Regions from separate parts of the Aminipila terrae genome, predicted to be linked through region 2. Evidence: riboswitches for the same ligand, from Rfam matches in the RefSeq annotation. Region 2 holds a riboswitch; each other region holds the start of a gene.
The links. A riboswitch is a leader RNA that binds a small molecule or an ion and turns the genes downstream of it on or off. The one in region 2 is predicted to bind cobalamin.

Region 1 (4,752 bases), 520 kb from region 2:
ACCTACCTGTACATCATAAGCAGGAGTTGCTTTTGTTTCTTTATATCCCTTTGCCTTCATTAAATTCAAAGTCAGAGAACCGTCCGTTGTAGTTATATCTGAAACGAAGTTGCCATCCTTGTAAAAATTAGCTACAGGATCTCCATTATTATCTTTGTAACAAAAGACATGTACCACATCATTGTCTTTTAGTTTCGCTGAATTAGCATAGTCTGCACTATATACACCATTGATGTAATGACCAAAAAAGATATTTGTTCCATCATGTTGAAAAAGCTTGGTCAAAACCCCATCCATATATTTTTGAGCTGTAGCGGATGTAAATGCATCCCCATACTTTTGCTTATGAGCCATAACTACAGCATCTAAGACTGTTGGATTGGTTGATGGACTTCCTATGCCAAATTTTGCTGCATATCCTGCTTCTACTTTCATTGGAGCTGGCTGCACCTCAAAATCTCCATTATAAGAAAAAGCAAAATTGATGTGCGCACTGGTACCGTAAGGGTCCGGTTCTCCACCTGTACCTTTTACCGTATAAGTAGCATTTACCTCATTTTTATAAAAATTCTTGAAAGCTTTATAGGCTTCTTTATCTTCAGAAGCAGCATTTTTTGCAGCTCCATATTTTCCCCAATATTTTCCAAGTTCCGAATGGGTAAGCCATGCAGTTATGGTTATCTGCTTGTCTTCTGGTACCTTCCCAATCAGCTGAAGCAGTTCATTGGAAATCGTGTTTTCCTGACTGGATTTAAAGGTACGGTATCCTCCGCTGTACACCATCATAGGATCATACCCTGGGTATTGATCAGCAATCAGATGAATACCAGAAGTACTAATATTGTTACTGAATACTGGTTTACCTTCATTTAACGTAACATTTCGGAATGGCGCAAGATTTTCGGTTATATTATCTGCCGTATTCTTCGTACCATTCAATAGGGCTGTGGCAAAATCGGCTTTCGCCTTATCCATCAGCTCTGTTGCATCTGCAATGGCTTTGTCCAGTTCCTTCTGCTCCCATGGGTCAATCTGGAAAGTAAGTTTTTTGCTGGCACTGATACTTTTATCATCTACCTTTGTCATGGTTACCGTTACATTGACCGTTGCTGGACTTTGCCCTGGCAGAGGTCGGTATACATTGATTCTGGGATATCCAGAATCAGCATACTTTGAATCAGAAATTGTAGCGGTAAAATCATAATTACGCCGTGTACTGCTCTCAGAGTTAGGATCTGTAATCTTTGAATCAAACTCCAGTCCAGATTCAGTATCAAACCAGTCTCTGGAATGCTTTAGTATCATTACATCTCCCCGAACTGGTCCTGTAACCTTCTCACCTGTGGAAACCAGAGTCAGGCATCCTTCCGTATAATGCTTGTCAAGCATGGCCTGCATTTTTCCCTGTTCAGATAGAGATTTACCATCCCCCTTTACTTTCAAGGTGATGGTTTTTGTACTGGTAATTCCCAGCGCTTTTGTACTCTCTGCAGAAAGCGTAAGAACAACTTCCCGATCCTCTGCCTGACGCTTAACGGTTGCCACTACTGGAAGGTTACCGCCAATCTCACCTTTGGCAATTTGTATTACCCCAGTATCGCTGCTGCTCCACGTCAGGTTTGCAAGTAGATTATCTTTTGTATCCCGTTTACGTACCGGCAGGCTTAAAGAATCCGTAACAGCCTGTTGATCAGAATTAGTCTCCTTTATACTTTCCCAGCCAATTGTATCAAGCACAGCTTTATTCAACCAGTCTTTGACTTTACTTTCATCCCAATCCAACCTTGCTTTTACCGTAATCTCTTTGCTGACATTTCCTTTAGAGAGAGTCATCTTAATATCATTTATGAAAACAAATGCAGTACTGTAACCCAGTGTTGACGGGTCCTGATAAAAGTATGTAATATCTCCATTGGTTCCGATGCTTCCCACATCCGCTCTTGCAGGAGTACCTGTATTTATAAGCTGAACCGTTACCCCTGTAATATTGTTTTTTTCCAAGGTTTTATTTACAAAAGTAATAAAATTTGTATCTGTACCATTCTTTGGAATCATGTTATTAGACAAAATCTGAATAGCTTTATCTATTGTTTCTTTATCCTGGCTTTCACTTCCGGCTGCTACTGTAAAAACAAAATCTTTTGTCTTCTGTATTCCATTCTTAGATACAGTAGCCGTCAAAGTAACTTTTGTATCTGCATCAGGAGGATTAATAACACCTTCATGGGAAACAACTGCTTCATTTCCTGACTTCCATGAAATGGCTGTACCATTGATTCCTGTGGATGGAAGGGTTAGATTAATCTTTACTGGATTTGAAGTATCCATAGTTAAAGCGTCCGCTGCTGCTGCCACTGCATCTTCATCACTCATCTCTGGCTGTTGCCACTGATGTACAGGATATTCTCCTTCAACAGCTATGAACTTAGATTCCTGTGGAGAATTTTCCCCATTAATCAACGTAACAAAGTCTGCCGTTTTCATGTCTGCAGCAGCCTTAACTGCATTAGTACCTGAAACTGAAGCTGTACCTCCAAAGCCTTTTTCTGCTGAACCTTCCAGCCAATAGCAGTTACTTACATTAGAAACAATACCACTGGAGTCTCCTGCCAATGCACCTACATTGGTTGTTCCTGAAACATTTCCAATATTGTAGCTCTTCTGCAAATTAGATTTAGAACTGCTAGATGTAGAACCTAAAATACCACCAACATAAGAGCTTGAAGTGCTAATATCTCCGTTATTATAACAATAACTAACATCCACAAACTTAGCGACTCCAATGATACCGCCTGCCATCCTCTTTCCTGACACGGATCCTGAATTGAGAGAGCCCAATATCTTAATATTAGAGTTAGAATTACCCTCTGTACCGCCAACAAGCCCACCTACAGTAGTTCCACCCTTTACACTCACATCAGCATAATTGGCACAATTTACAATCTGGCTGCCACCATTGGCGCATCCAGCGATGCCGCCCGTATAAGTAGCACCGGTAGCACTATTGGTAATTCTCCCTTTTACTGTGAGGTTTTTCACAGTGCTACCGGAACCCAGGTTTCCAAAAAAGCCAAGGTATTTTCCTTCACAATTGATATAGATGCCGCTAACAGTGTGACCCTTCCCATCAAAGACTCCAGTATAGGGCTTTTGACTATCAAGGCCTGTACCAATTGGTTTCCAAGGGCGGCTTTCCCCACCCATATTAATATCCTCACCCAGAACGGCACATAGTGTTAGAGTTTTGTTAGCCTCCTCTGAAAACCATGACAGCTCATCCGCATTCTTTATGACATAGGGATTTTCTTTGCTCCCGTCGCCTGCTGAAGGTTTACTGTTGTTACCAGAGCTGCCCGCTGTGACTTCATCTGCATACACATTTAGGTTACCTGCTTCTGGTATACAAAAGCCCGTAAAAGTTATGGCAATGGTTAATATAATCACTAGAGCTTTTTTTACTTTATTCATTTCAAAAAACATCGCTTTCTCTTCTCTCCTTCTATTATTCTTATCTATATCATCGCATAATGCGTTATTTTTCTGATCAGATAAAACCTGTATTCTCCCGAGAAAAGCAAATCAACCAGCCACATAACTAATATGTTTTTGGACAAAAAAAACTGTAGTATAAAAAATACTACAGTCCGTTTTTACTGCAAAAACAAAGATATATTTCACATAAATATCCATCTATTAATCCGTATTGCCGATTTCCCGCGGAATACTGGTTCTATCATTTTAAGCAGGTCTTCTGGCTCACGTATCATCACTTTTCTAACCTTCCCAAGATTCTCTCAGTGGTATTTTAAGAAAAATTCCTCGTTTACAGCGGCGGGACCGCGCAGGTCTTTCACCTGCTTCCCTCTTAGCCATCCTAATTTGGTATGCTACCAATTAAAACGGAACATAAAATGATTATTAAATTATTTTAAGAATGTTATTATCTAAAATACTACCATTAAATAGAATTAGTGTCAACACCCTGGGTATTGACACCATTTTTCTAATTCATAAGAACAAGGATTAAAATTTATGCTGCTGATTCAAATTGACTGTTATAAAGCTCTGCATAGAATCCACTCTGTGCAAGCAACTCTTTATGATTACCACTTTCAATGATATCCCGTCTTTCATCACAAGAATCAAGTCTGCATTCTTAATGGTGGAAAGCCTGTGGGCAATGACAAAAGAAGTTCTGCCAACCGTCAGCTGATCCATTGCAGATTGAACAATACGCTCCGTACGGGTATCTACTGAACTGGTTGCTTCATCTAAAATCAGCAGCGGTGCGTTCTGTATCATTGCCCGGGCAATAGTAATAAGCTGTTTCTGTCCTTCTGACAGACTGGCCTTATCGTTTAATATCGTATCATATCCCTCAGGCAAGGTTTTGATAAAATGATGCAAACCCACGGTTTTGCAGGCTTTCACCACCTGTTCTTCTGTGATGCCCTGCTTGCTGTAAATAATATTCTCTTTTATTGTGCCTTCAAACAGCCATGAATCCTGTAAAACCATGCAGAATTGCTGATGTACATTCTCCCGTGGTACCTGGCTGATTGGTGTTCCATCCAACAGTATTTCACCGCATCCAATTCATAAAACCGCATTAACAAGTTCATAATGGTAGTTTTACCTGCACCAGTGGGGCAACAATAGCAACTTCTGCCCAGGTTTTATTTTTGCAGAGAAATCTTGTATAATAGTCTTTTCCGGTACATATCCGAATTTGACATGTTTAAATTCCACTTC
Region 2 (4,752 bases):
CCTTCTGTACTGATTTTAGATGAGCCTACCAGCCAGCTGGATCCTATTGCAGCGTCAGACTTTCTGGCAACCATAGGGAAAATCAACCGAGAACTGGGGACTACAGTAATCATGACAGAGCATCGCCTGGAAGAAGTACTACCCTTGTCCGATCGGGTTATAGTAATGGATGAAGGCAGTGTGATTGCAGATGACTGCCCAAAGAACGTGGGGCAGGAACTTAGTAAGATGAAACATAAAATGTTTTCTGCAATGCCTGTTCCTATGCAGGTTTATGCAGCAGTTCCTAATAATTTAGAATGTCCTATTACCGTTAGAGAAGGCAGAGTGTGGCTAAACACATTTAAAGAGAGTAAACCTCTGTTGCCTTTAATTGAACAGAAATCAAAAAATGATAAAGAAAGTAAGAATGCTAATAGAGAACAATGGATGGTAGAGCTGGATCAGGTATGGTTCAAGTATGAAAAAGACTTGCCGGATGTAGTGAAAGGTGTAAGTCTCCAGGTAAAAAAAGGTGAACTATTTACTCTTTTAGGAGGAAATGGAACCGGTAAGAGTACGACTTTATCCTTGCTGTCAGGGATTAATAAACCATACCGTGGATCTGTAAAAATAGAGGGGAAAGTTCTATCGGATATACCGGATAATGAAAAATTTGGAGGCCTTTTAGGGGTACTACCCCAGAATCCCCAGGCTCTGTTTGTGAAAAAGTCTGTGAAAAAGGACTTACAGGAAATGCTTTCTTCAGTTCAAATTTCTAAGGAGGAAAAGGAGCAGCGAATAAATGCGGTGGCTGGATTATGCCAGCTAAATAGCCTTTTAGAACAACATCCTTATGACTTGTCCGGTGGTGAGCAGCAGAGAGCAGCTCTGGCAAAGGTTCTTCTTTTAAAACCAAAAATCCTGTTGCTGGATGAGCCGACTAAAGGTCTGGATGCGGAATTTAAACAAATATTTGCGGGTATTTTAAAAGGCTTAAAGGCACAGGGCATTACTATCATCATGGTAAGTCATGACGTGGAATTCTGCGCAAAGTACGCAGACCGATGTGCCATGTTTTTTGACGGAAACATAGTAACAGAGGGAACACCCAGGGAGTTTTTTAGCGGAAACAGTTTTTATACTACTGAAGCTAACCGTATGGCAAGACATCTGGTTCCGGAGGCGGTTACTGCGGATGATATCATTCAAGTCTGTGGTGGAAAGAAAAAACTTGAGATCTGTGAAATAAATCAGCAAATGAATTCTTTCTTTGATTTATTCACTTCGTATAAAAATTCAAAAGGAGACAAAATTAACAGCCAGAATATATCAAAGAATAAGCTTAAGTTCTTAGAGAAAAAAAAACAGCAATCTGCACAGGCAGCCAAAAAGAGACAAACCATTTGTGATCAGGTGGCTTTAAATGAGAGAAAGCTTTCTAAGAGAACTAAAGTAGCAGCAACAATGATTTTACTACTGATACCACTTACCATTTTTATTGGTATCTATTATTTGAATGACCGTAAATATTATTTTATTTCCATGCTGATTATATTGGAAACTATGTTGCCCTTTGTAATGATGTTTGAGGACAGAAAGCCTCAGGCAAGAGAGCTCATTGTTATTTCTATACTTTGTGCTATAGGCGTAGCTGGAAGATGTGCCTTTTTTATGCTTCCCCATTTTAAACCGATTGCAGCTATTGTTATCATTGCGGGGGTAGCCTTTGGGGGTGAAACCGGTTTCCTGGTAGGGGCTTTAATAGCCTTTGCCTCCAATATTTTCTTTGGACAAGGCCCCTGGACTCCGTGGCAGATGTTTGGATTCGGTGTAATAGGGTTTACGGCAGGGGTGCTTTTCCGGAAGGGAATATTGAGAAGTAATAAAATATCTCTGGCTATTTTTGGAGGCCTGGCTACGTTTTTTATTTATGGGGGATTTTAAATCCTGCGTCGGTTCTTATGTTTTATTCAAAGCCAACAGTGGAAATGTTTATACTAGCCTATATGAGAGGAGTTCCAGTGGATCTGGTCCATGCTACGTCAACGGTATTTTTTCTGTGGATTATGGCAGAAGCCATGCTTGAAAAGCTGGACCGAATTAAAGTAAAATATGGGCTGATACAGGAATGATTACATAAAACAATAGATAAATCAGATAAAGATACTGTGTAGAAATTTGTAGAATAATGTAGAAGATATCTTGACAATGATTACATATTAATGTTACCATTTAATAGTAAAACTTAATAAAGCATTTATGTTCTGCGAGGCTAAAATGTCTAACATGTTAATTGTAACTAAGGTGACCATAAGCTATGCAGCTAAGAGGGAAGCAGGTTAAAAGCCTGCGCGGTACCGCCGCTGTAAACGGGTAGTTTCTCCTATATGCCACTGAAATGTTTTCGGGAAGGCAGGAAGAAACGTTGATACGTGAGCCAGAAGACCTGCATAGGATGTTAGAAACGAACCGACGGTTAATCGGCAGAGTGATGAAAATATTTGTATTTTCTTTATACTATTAAACGTACTACATACAGAGAAAAACGGACTGTAGCAATATGCTACAGTTTTTTTGTATTATTAATTCTCTTGTTTTTGTTGTTGATAATAAGGAAATTTAAATATTAGGCACAGACAATAAGGGGGATATTACAGAGAAAACGGACTGTAGCAGAAATGCTGCAGTTTTTTTGTTACCTTTTTATGGGATGAAAACAGGTAAATAACTACTTGATAACGCTTACGCGATGATTTATAGAAATAAATAATGTTAATGAAGGAGAAAATGAAAATCATATGAAAAAGACAAATAAATTACTAAAAAGGGCTATGTCATTTTTATTAATATTAATTATGACATTTACCACGATACCCATGACTGCTTTTGCAGATAGTGCAGATTTGATAACAGTTTATGTGACCATAAGCGCGGAAGGTCAACTTCAATTTTCAAAAGATAGTGAAACTGGTATGGTACGAGTACCTATTACAGTATCAAAAGGAGCTACTGCCTTTGATGCACTTGTAGCAGCACATAATAAATATTATGAAGGAGATTATGTTGCTTCTGAAGATAAAGTATTTTCAAGATTCTGGGGAAACAATACTATGGACATTGGCTATTTTGTTAATGGTAAGATGGTACTAAATCGACAGAATCCAGTGTTTGAGGGGGATGATATAGAAGGGACAATTTATAATGATTATCTAACGGACATCTATGCACGTTTTGATAAGCAAAATGTTACTGTTGATAAAAATAGTGAGTTGTCTTTGACTTTAAAATATAATGATATTATCAATGGACCTAATGGAATGATGAATAAGGAGACTGTAAATAAGCCTCTTGCACAAGCTAAAATTTTAATTGGTGATCTGAGTACTGCTAATATACCTGCTAACGAAAGTGCAGAGTGGATTACTGATAAAGATGGAAAAATTACTATTTCCTTTGAAAATCCAGGGGTTTATTATGTTTCAGCTCAAAAGGAAGGGGTAAATATTATTCCTCCAATCTGTAAGGTGATTGTTACTGATCCTGTAAGTAATGAAGACAAAGAAGAATATGTCCGTGAAGATAAAGAGAAACTCACTTTTAGTAATTTTGGAGGAGAAAATACTTCAATAGATGATATAGATAAAAATTTAAACCTACCTGCCAACGGGAAAAGTGGCAACACTACTATTACTTGGACCTCAAATGATCAATCCACTATAAGTAATGATGGAACGGTTACTCAAACCATAGGTGAAAAAAAGACAGTTAAGCTAACAGCTAATATTGCTTATGGAAGTGTATCAGATACGAAATCTTTTAATATTACAGTTAAAGCAGCTAAGGATCCGAAGATTGTCAAAGATGAAGCACAGATGAAAGAAATAAAAGACAAGATTGCATCAGTTTATGCAGCTAAAAATTCTGAATGGTGGGGATCTTCTGCAACATGGTGGCAAGCCGTGGGAATGAGTGCCTATAAAAATACTTCTTCAGATACAATTAAGGTCGTATCCCCAGATGCTAAGCAGGCATTTATCAACAAGACCGTTTCTGATATTACAACTCTTGATAAAAAAGCATCTGTCAATGCCAATAAGTTTGCAAACGCCATCAATGGAATGAGTGCTTTTGGGTGTGATCCTACAGCGCTATGGACAGTAAACAAAACTAAAATAGATGCGGTCAGTCAATTAAAAAATATTAAGCTGGAAGATGCAAAGCAGGGTTGGTATTCGACAATAGCCCCTTATGTGCTGTTGTCATTAAATCAGGGAAACTACAATACTGATGACTTAAAAATAATATATATAAACTATTTGATTGATCAACTAAAAAATGCGGACTGGAGTTGGGGAGTAGACACCCCGGCAATGGTATTGCAGGGATTAGCTCCATACTACAACCGAGAGGATGTAAAACCTGAAATAGACAAGATAATATTAGCCTTATCTGAGAAACAGGACATTAATGGAAGTTACGGGAATCCTTACAGTGATGCTTCTATTATCATCACTCTGGCACAACTAGGTATTAATCCTGATACAGACAGTCGATTCATAAAAAATGGGAAAAGTGTAGTTGATGGTCTTTTGAGTTATAAATTAGATTCAAATGACGGATTTTACGTTACTGAAGGTAAGTATGATGAATATGCCACAGTCCAGGGCTTTCTGGCATTGATTGCTGCATCAGAAGTGATGGAAAATGGTCAGCCATACAATGTGTATGATTTCTCAAAAATAGCTAAAACGGATGCCTATGCCAATGGAA
Region 3 (4,752 bases), 770 kb from region 2:
GCATCCCCTGTAAATAATCCCCTGACAAATTCCCGTCAGATTTTACCGTAAGTATTGGAATATCTTTGTCTGCTAAATCTTTTACCCGGTCAATGTCATCTCCTATGATACCAGCAGGACAAGAGCTTATCACGATGATAGCCTTAGGTTGCTGTTTGTTTATATCCTTTATTTTCTTAGTAAGTTTTTCCATGCCCCCAAAAATCATATCTGTTTCGTTCATATCTGTACATTGAAAATTAGGTGATATAGAAACAGGCATCAGCGCTCCCCGTTCAAAGAGTCTGCGCCTGCCAGAGGAACTGATACTTTGATAGGATAAATAGGCACAGTTCTTAGGCGCATGTGCCAGTATTACAGCATCCCGGATATGGATACTCATAGTCATAGCGCCATTAAATGCACACCCGTGCAAAGGTTCATTTCGAATAACATTCTTTGATAAATATCTGTTTAATGACGTAACTTCATCTTTGACTGAATGATTTTCGCTGTTTACGGTTATACCCTGATGATTTTCGCTGTTTACGGTTATACCCTGATGATTTTCGCTTTCTTTTGTTTCTGAATCACATTTGCTAAACGGTTTCTTATAGTCAGCCTTTACGGTCTGGTAAATAACGGCTTCCAATTCATCGTCTGAAAGAGGATTTGCCTCATACATTGGAACACCATCAATTATATTTCTGCTTAAAGACTTAAAGATGTCATAAATCTTTTGTTCTTCATCTTGAATATCTGCTCCTTTATTTAGCTTCATTTTGCGAGAAATAAGTTCTACAACCGTAATATTTTTTCTTTCTGCCTGGGCAAAAACATTGCTTCTTGGAATTTTAGCACATACAGGCAGTCCCACTGCTGCTGCAAAAGCATAAACTTTTCTGTCTTCATCTTCAATATTACGGGAATTATATAACAGGCCGGCTACTCTGTACTTGCCATTTTCATAATTCTTTATCCCTCTGAGAATATTATTGGCTGCATACATTGCCATATATTCTCCAGAGGTCACTAAAAAAATAGTATCCGCATATTCTCTTCGTATAGGAACAGCAAACCCCCCACACACAACGTCACCCAAAACATCGTACAAAGTTATCTCATATTCTTCCTTAACCCTGAACTGCTCCAGAAGTTCAAAAGATGTAATAATTCCTCTTCCTGCGCACCCAACTCCAGGCTCAGGCCCTCCTGCTTCTACACACCCAACAGAACCATATCCCTCAAACAATATGTCTTCTTTTTTATAATCTAACGCTCCTGTTGTTTTGATATAGTCTAAAATCGTTGTTATCTTTCTCCCGTTTAACAGAAGTCTGGTTGAATCATGCTTTGGATCACAGCCGATTTGTAATACCCGCTTTCCTGAGTCAGCAAGTGCCGCTGATATATTTGCGCTAAGCGTAGATTTTCCAATACCACCCTTCCCATAAATAGCTATTTCATTTTTCATTAGTACCTCCATACCTTGCTAAAGACTTGTTGAGTTCAGATTTAAGCAATTTATAAAACCTTTATTCTTACATACCTGCCATCAAAAACCGGAATACCTGGATTAAATTCAACAGGTTTACTGAAAAGTGGTCCATCACATACAAAGGTATGGTATTCGCCATTCTCACCGCATGCATCAACACCCTCTGACTTTAGCTCTGCCACAAGCTCTCTTGTCAGCTGTTTTCCTATATATTTTGCATCCATTTTCTGTGTATCTATAACGGTGATATAAGTTATAAATCCACTGTCTATAAAATCATAAACCACCTGCTCCCTGGATTTTTTCCAAAGGGGAAGCAAAGGCTTTATATCTGCATTGTTACATCTATCTGTGTTCCACGCCAGATGTTCTTCTATATCTATATCTCCAAAGACACAGACTTCTGCACCTTTAGCTCTCTCTTCTTTTAAGACTCTTTCAAAGTTCATTTCGTAATCTTTGCCTGAGGTTCTTATTAGTCTTATAGGTATTTGTAAAGAATCACAAAGCCTTTCTATCATTTTTTCGTCAATGCCGTGAAACCACGTTTTGTTTTTATCTTCATTATATGTCATTATTAAACTTTGAGGTTCAAACCCCATGAGAATTGCTTTATATATAGCTAGGGTGCTGTCTTTGCCACTGCTGTATGATCCTGTAAATTTCGTATTACTTTTCAATTCCATCTGCCTCCTCCATTATGATGATTTCTGTTTATAAAGCTTACATCGATTCTGCCTGATGACATACAAAAAGCTGTAACATTACTGTTACAGCCGTTTTTCTGCAATTATTAATTTTGTAGAACTCCGTGGGATACCCACCCTTGTTCAAGCCCTCCGAAATTACCCGTCGAAGACTTTTGAAAATTTATGCAGGTCTTCTGGCTCATGGGTCATCATTCCCTTCAACCTTCCCAAGCTAAAAGCTCAGTGGTATATCATTCATGAGGATTAAAAGCCTCATAAACTCAATCTGATGGAACTCTTCATATACAGCGGCGGGGACCGCGCAGGACTTTTACCTGCTTCCCTCTTAGTCTGCAGATAACAAAGAATAGTTGGTTGTTATCTATGGGCAGAACATAAATTTCTATTTATTTGTTACTTTATGCTATCATTTTCCCTATTAACTGTCAACATAGTTTGATCAGAGGGACTCTATATTTTTTAAGGCACCCTGAATGTCTGAATAAACTAAGGGCTGCATACTGCTGTTATACATTTGAGGATTTGCTTTACGTAAAGCACTGCAAATGCATTCTTTTAATTCTGGCTTATATTTAACAATGTCTGGCAGCGTCTTAATACACTGTCTTGCTGTAATGGGCTTATCATCCATTATATGTTTCAGATATTCGTCAATAACCTCGTCCACTTTGAAATCATTATCCCATCTGGCATTGGCAGCAATTAAAATCAATCCTCTTGTCCTGACGTAAGAGTTTAAATCATCCAGCATTTCCACAAATGTATCAAAATAAGGGTAGACAGCATCTGATTCAGCACTCACAGCTTCCAGCTGTTTTAAGCATTGATATGCAGATTTATTATCTTTATCTTTTAAACCACAAACCAACTCATTGATATGGTTCATTACACTCACCTTCTTTTTTACTGATCAGACGAAGTAATAATCACTCGTCTTGCATCTGCATCCCATTTTACATCCGCACCCAGATTTTCTGATACAAACCTCAATGGAACCAGCGTAAAATCACTTTGTATAAGAGGTGCCGTATCCAGGGAAACTTTAGAACCATTTACATAGGCCACCTGACTTCCGATACTTACACTGACTTCTTTACCATGGATGCTGGCAGAAGCAGTCTTTGCTTTATTATCCCATTTTACCTGGGCACCTAAAGATTCAAAAATCTTTCTCATAGGAACCATAGTCCGTTGATTTTTCATAATCGGTTCACAATCAAAATATAACTCTACCCCATCTAAATATACGGTAATTGGCTTTAAACCTTTTTTCTCAGAAAAACTGTCTGGAATTTTGAAATAGCCTACACGTGAATTATCCCCCGTGTCAGGATCACCTATAGACACAAAAGCATAGCCATCCTTGGTCAGTAAAATATTATCAAAAATGGTAGGGAGAACTTCTGCCCCATACTTATTTACTAATCCAACTTCATTATAATAATACTTATAAACAACCTGAAAATCATTTAGGAAATCTCCAGTATTTGAATACTTAAATCCCGTTAAATTATTTCCTGCTGAATCAAGAAGTGCAAATCGCTGATCATAATCATGTGGGGGCACTACTCCCGGGGATACTCCCCGAATTTTCCTCCTAAATATAGGTCGTCACTAAGATATCTAAGGTCGAAATCCTTATATCCTGTTAGCATTTTTTCATCTTTGTTCAGATATCCACTTACTTGTAAATTATGTATGGTTTTTTCTACACGAATTCTATCCTTTGTTTCTATGTTAAAAGAAGAATACTCCTTAGTACTCAGGATTTCACCAGAAGCGTTAATTAGAAATGATTTCTGGCCCTTCTGAGCTTCAAAGTATCCTTTATCATTCTCCACAATTCCATCATATTCAATGGGAACTACAAGATCCCCCACTTTGTTTACAATTCCCCACTTACCGTTAAGTGATACAAGAGCAAGGCCATTATGAAAGGGTTTTGCCTCATCGAATTGCTGGGAAAATACTTGTTTTCCTGCCTTATCCACATATTCCCACTTTTTATCTTTTGATACTGCAGAAAGTCCTTCATAAAACGGAGTGCAGTAATCATAAATCAATGGTATAATCTCCCTCCCGGATAAATCTAAAAAGCCATATTTGTCGTTTTTAGATACTCTGATGGTATCCTCACTAATATGCGGAGCATATCCATAGTGGTTGTTTGTCAGGGGCTTCCCTGCAGTATCTAACAGGTCAAATAAACGTCCATCTATAGAGGCTGAAAACAGTCCTTTACCAATATACTCAAACTCCTTGTACTTTCCCTCTTTATCTTCAAAAATAAGCTTTCCGGTTTTATCCATTACCCCTTTATGTCCATTAGACTTTAAAGTTACGGTAGCATAACCCATAATAAATGATCCTATGTCACTATAGTTTTTCCCATCTATGGTCTTTATTCCGAAAGAATCAATATATAAATACTGGCTTCCTTTTTTCATTAAAGTCATGCTTTCTCCACCTGTACTGCTGGAAGAATATCCATCATAAGTATCAGGTTTAAGAACAACTTCGCCTTTTCCGTTGACAAAAGCTGTTTTACCAGCAGCATCTGAATTA

Region 1: another riboswitch for cobalamin. It lies ahead of Ami3637_RS17020 (immunoglobulin-like domain-containing protein); the one in region 2 lies ahead of Ami3637_RS02410 (S-layer homology domain-containing protein).
Region 3: another riboswitch for cobalamin. It lies ahead of Ami3637_RS15755 (Dph6-related ATP pyrophosphatase); the one in region 2 lies ahead of Ami3637_RS02410 (S-layer homology domain-containing protein).

The regions. Positions count from the first base shown of each region.
Region 1 is NZ_CP047591.1:3,507,624-3,512,375, forward strand. It holds gene Ami3637_RS17020 (immunoglobulin-like domain-containing protein) at 1-3,468, opposite strand, end outside; cobalamin riboswitch at 3,725-3,924, opposite strand; gene Ami3637_RS18870 (ATP-binding cassette domain-containing protein) at 4,024-4,575, opposite strand.
Region 2 is NZ_CP047591.1:512,980-517,731, reverse strand. It holds gene Ami3637_RS02420 (energy-coupling factor transporter ATPase) at 1-1,926, shown strand, start outside; gene Ami3637_RS17205 (hypothetical protein) at 1,944-2,114, shown strand; cobalamin riboswitch at 2,268-2,450, shown strand; gene Ami3637_RS02410 (S-layer homology domain-containing protein) at 2,781-4,752, shown strand, end outside.
Region 3 is NZ_CP047591.1:3,258,017-3,262,768, reverse strand. It holds gene Ami3637_RS15760 (nitrogenase component 1) at 1-1,453, opposite strand, end outside; gene Ami3637_RS15755 (Dph6-related ATP pyrophosphatase) at 1,504-2,163, opposite strand; cobalamin riboswitch at 2,334-2,577, opposite strand; gene Ami3637_RS15750 (SufBD protein) at 2,627-3,073, opposite strand; gene Ami3637_RS15745 (stalk domain-containing protein) at 3,091-3,753, opposite strand; gene Ami3637_RS15740 (WG repeat-containing protein) at 3,753-4,752, opposite strand, start outside.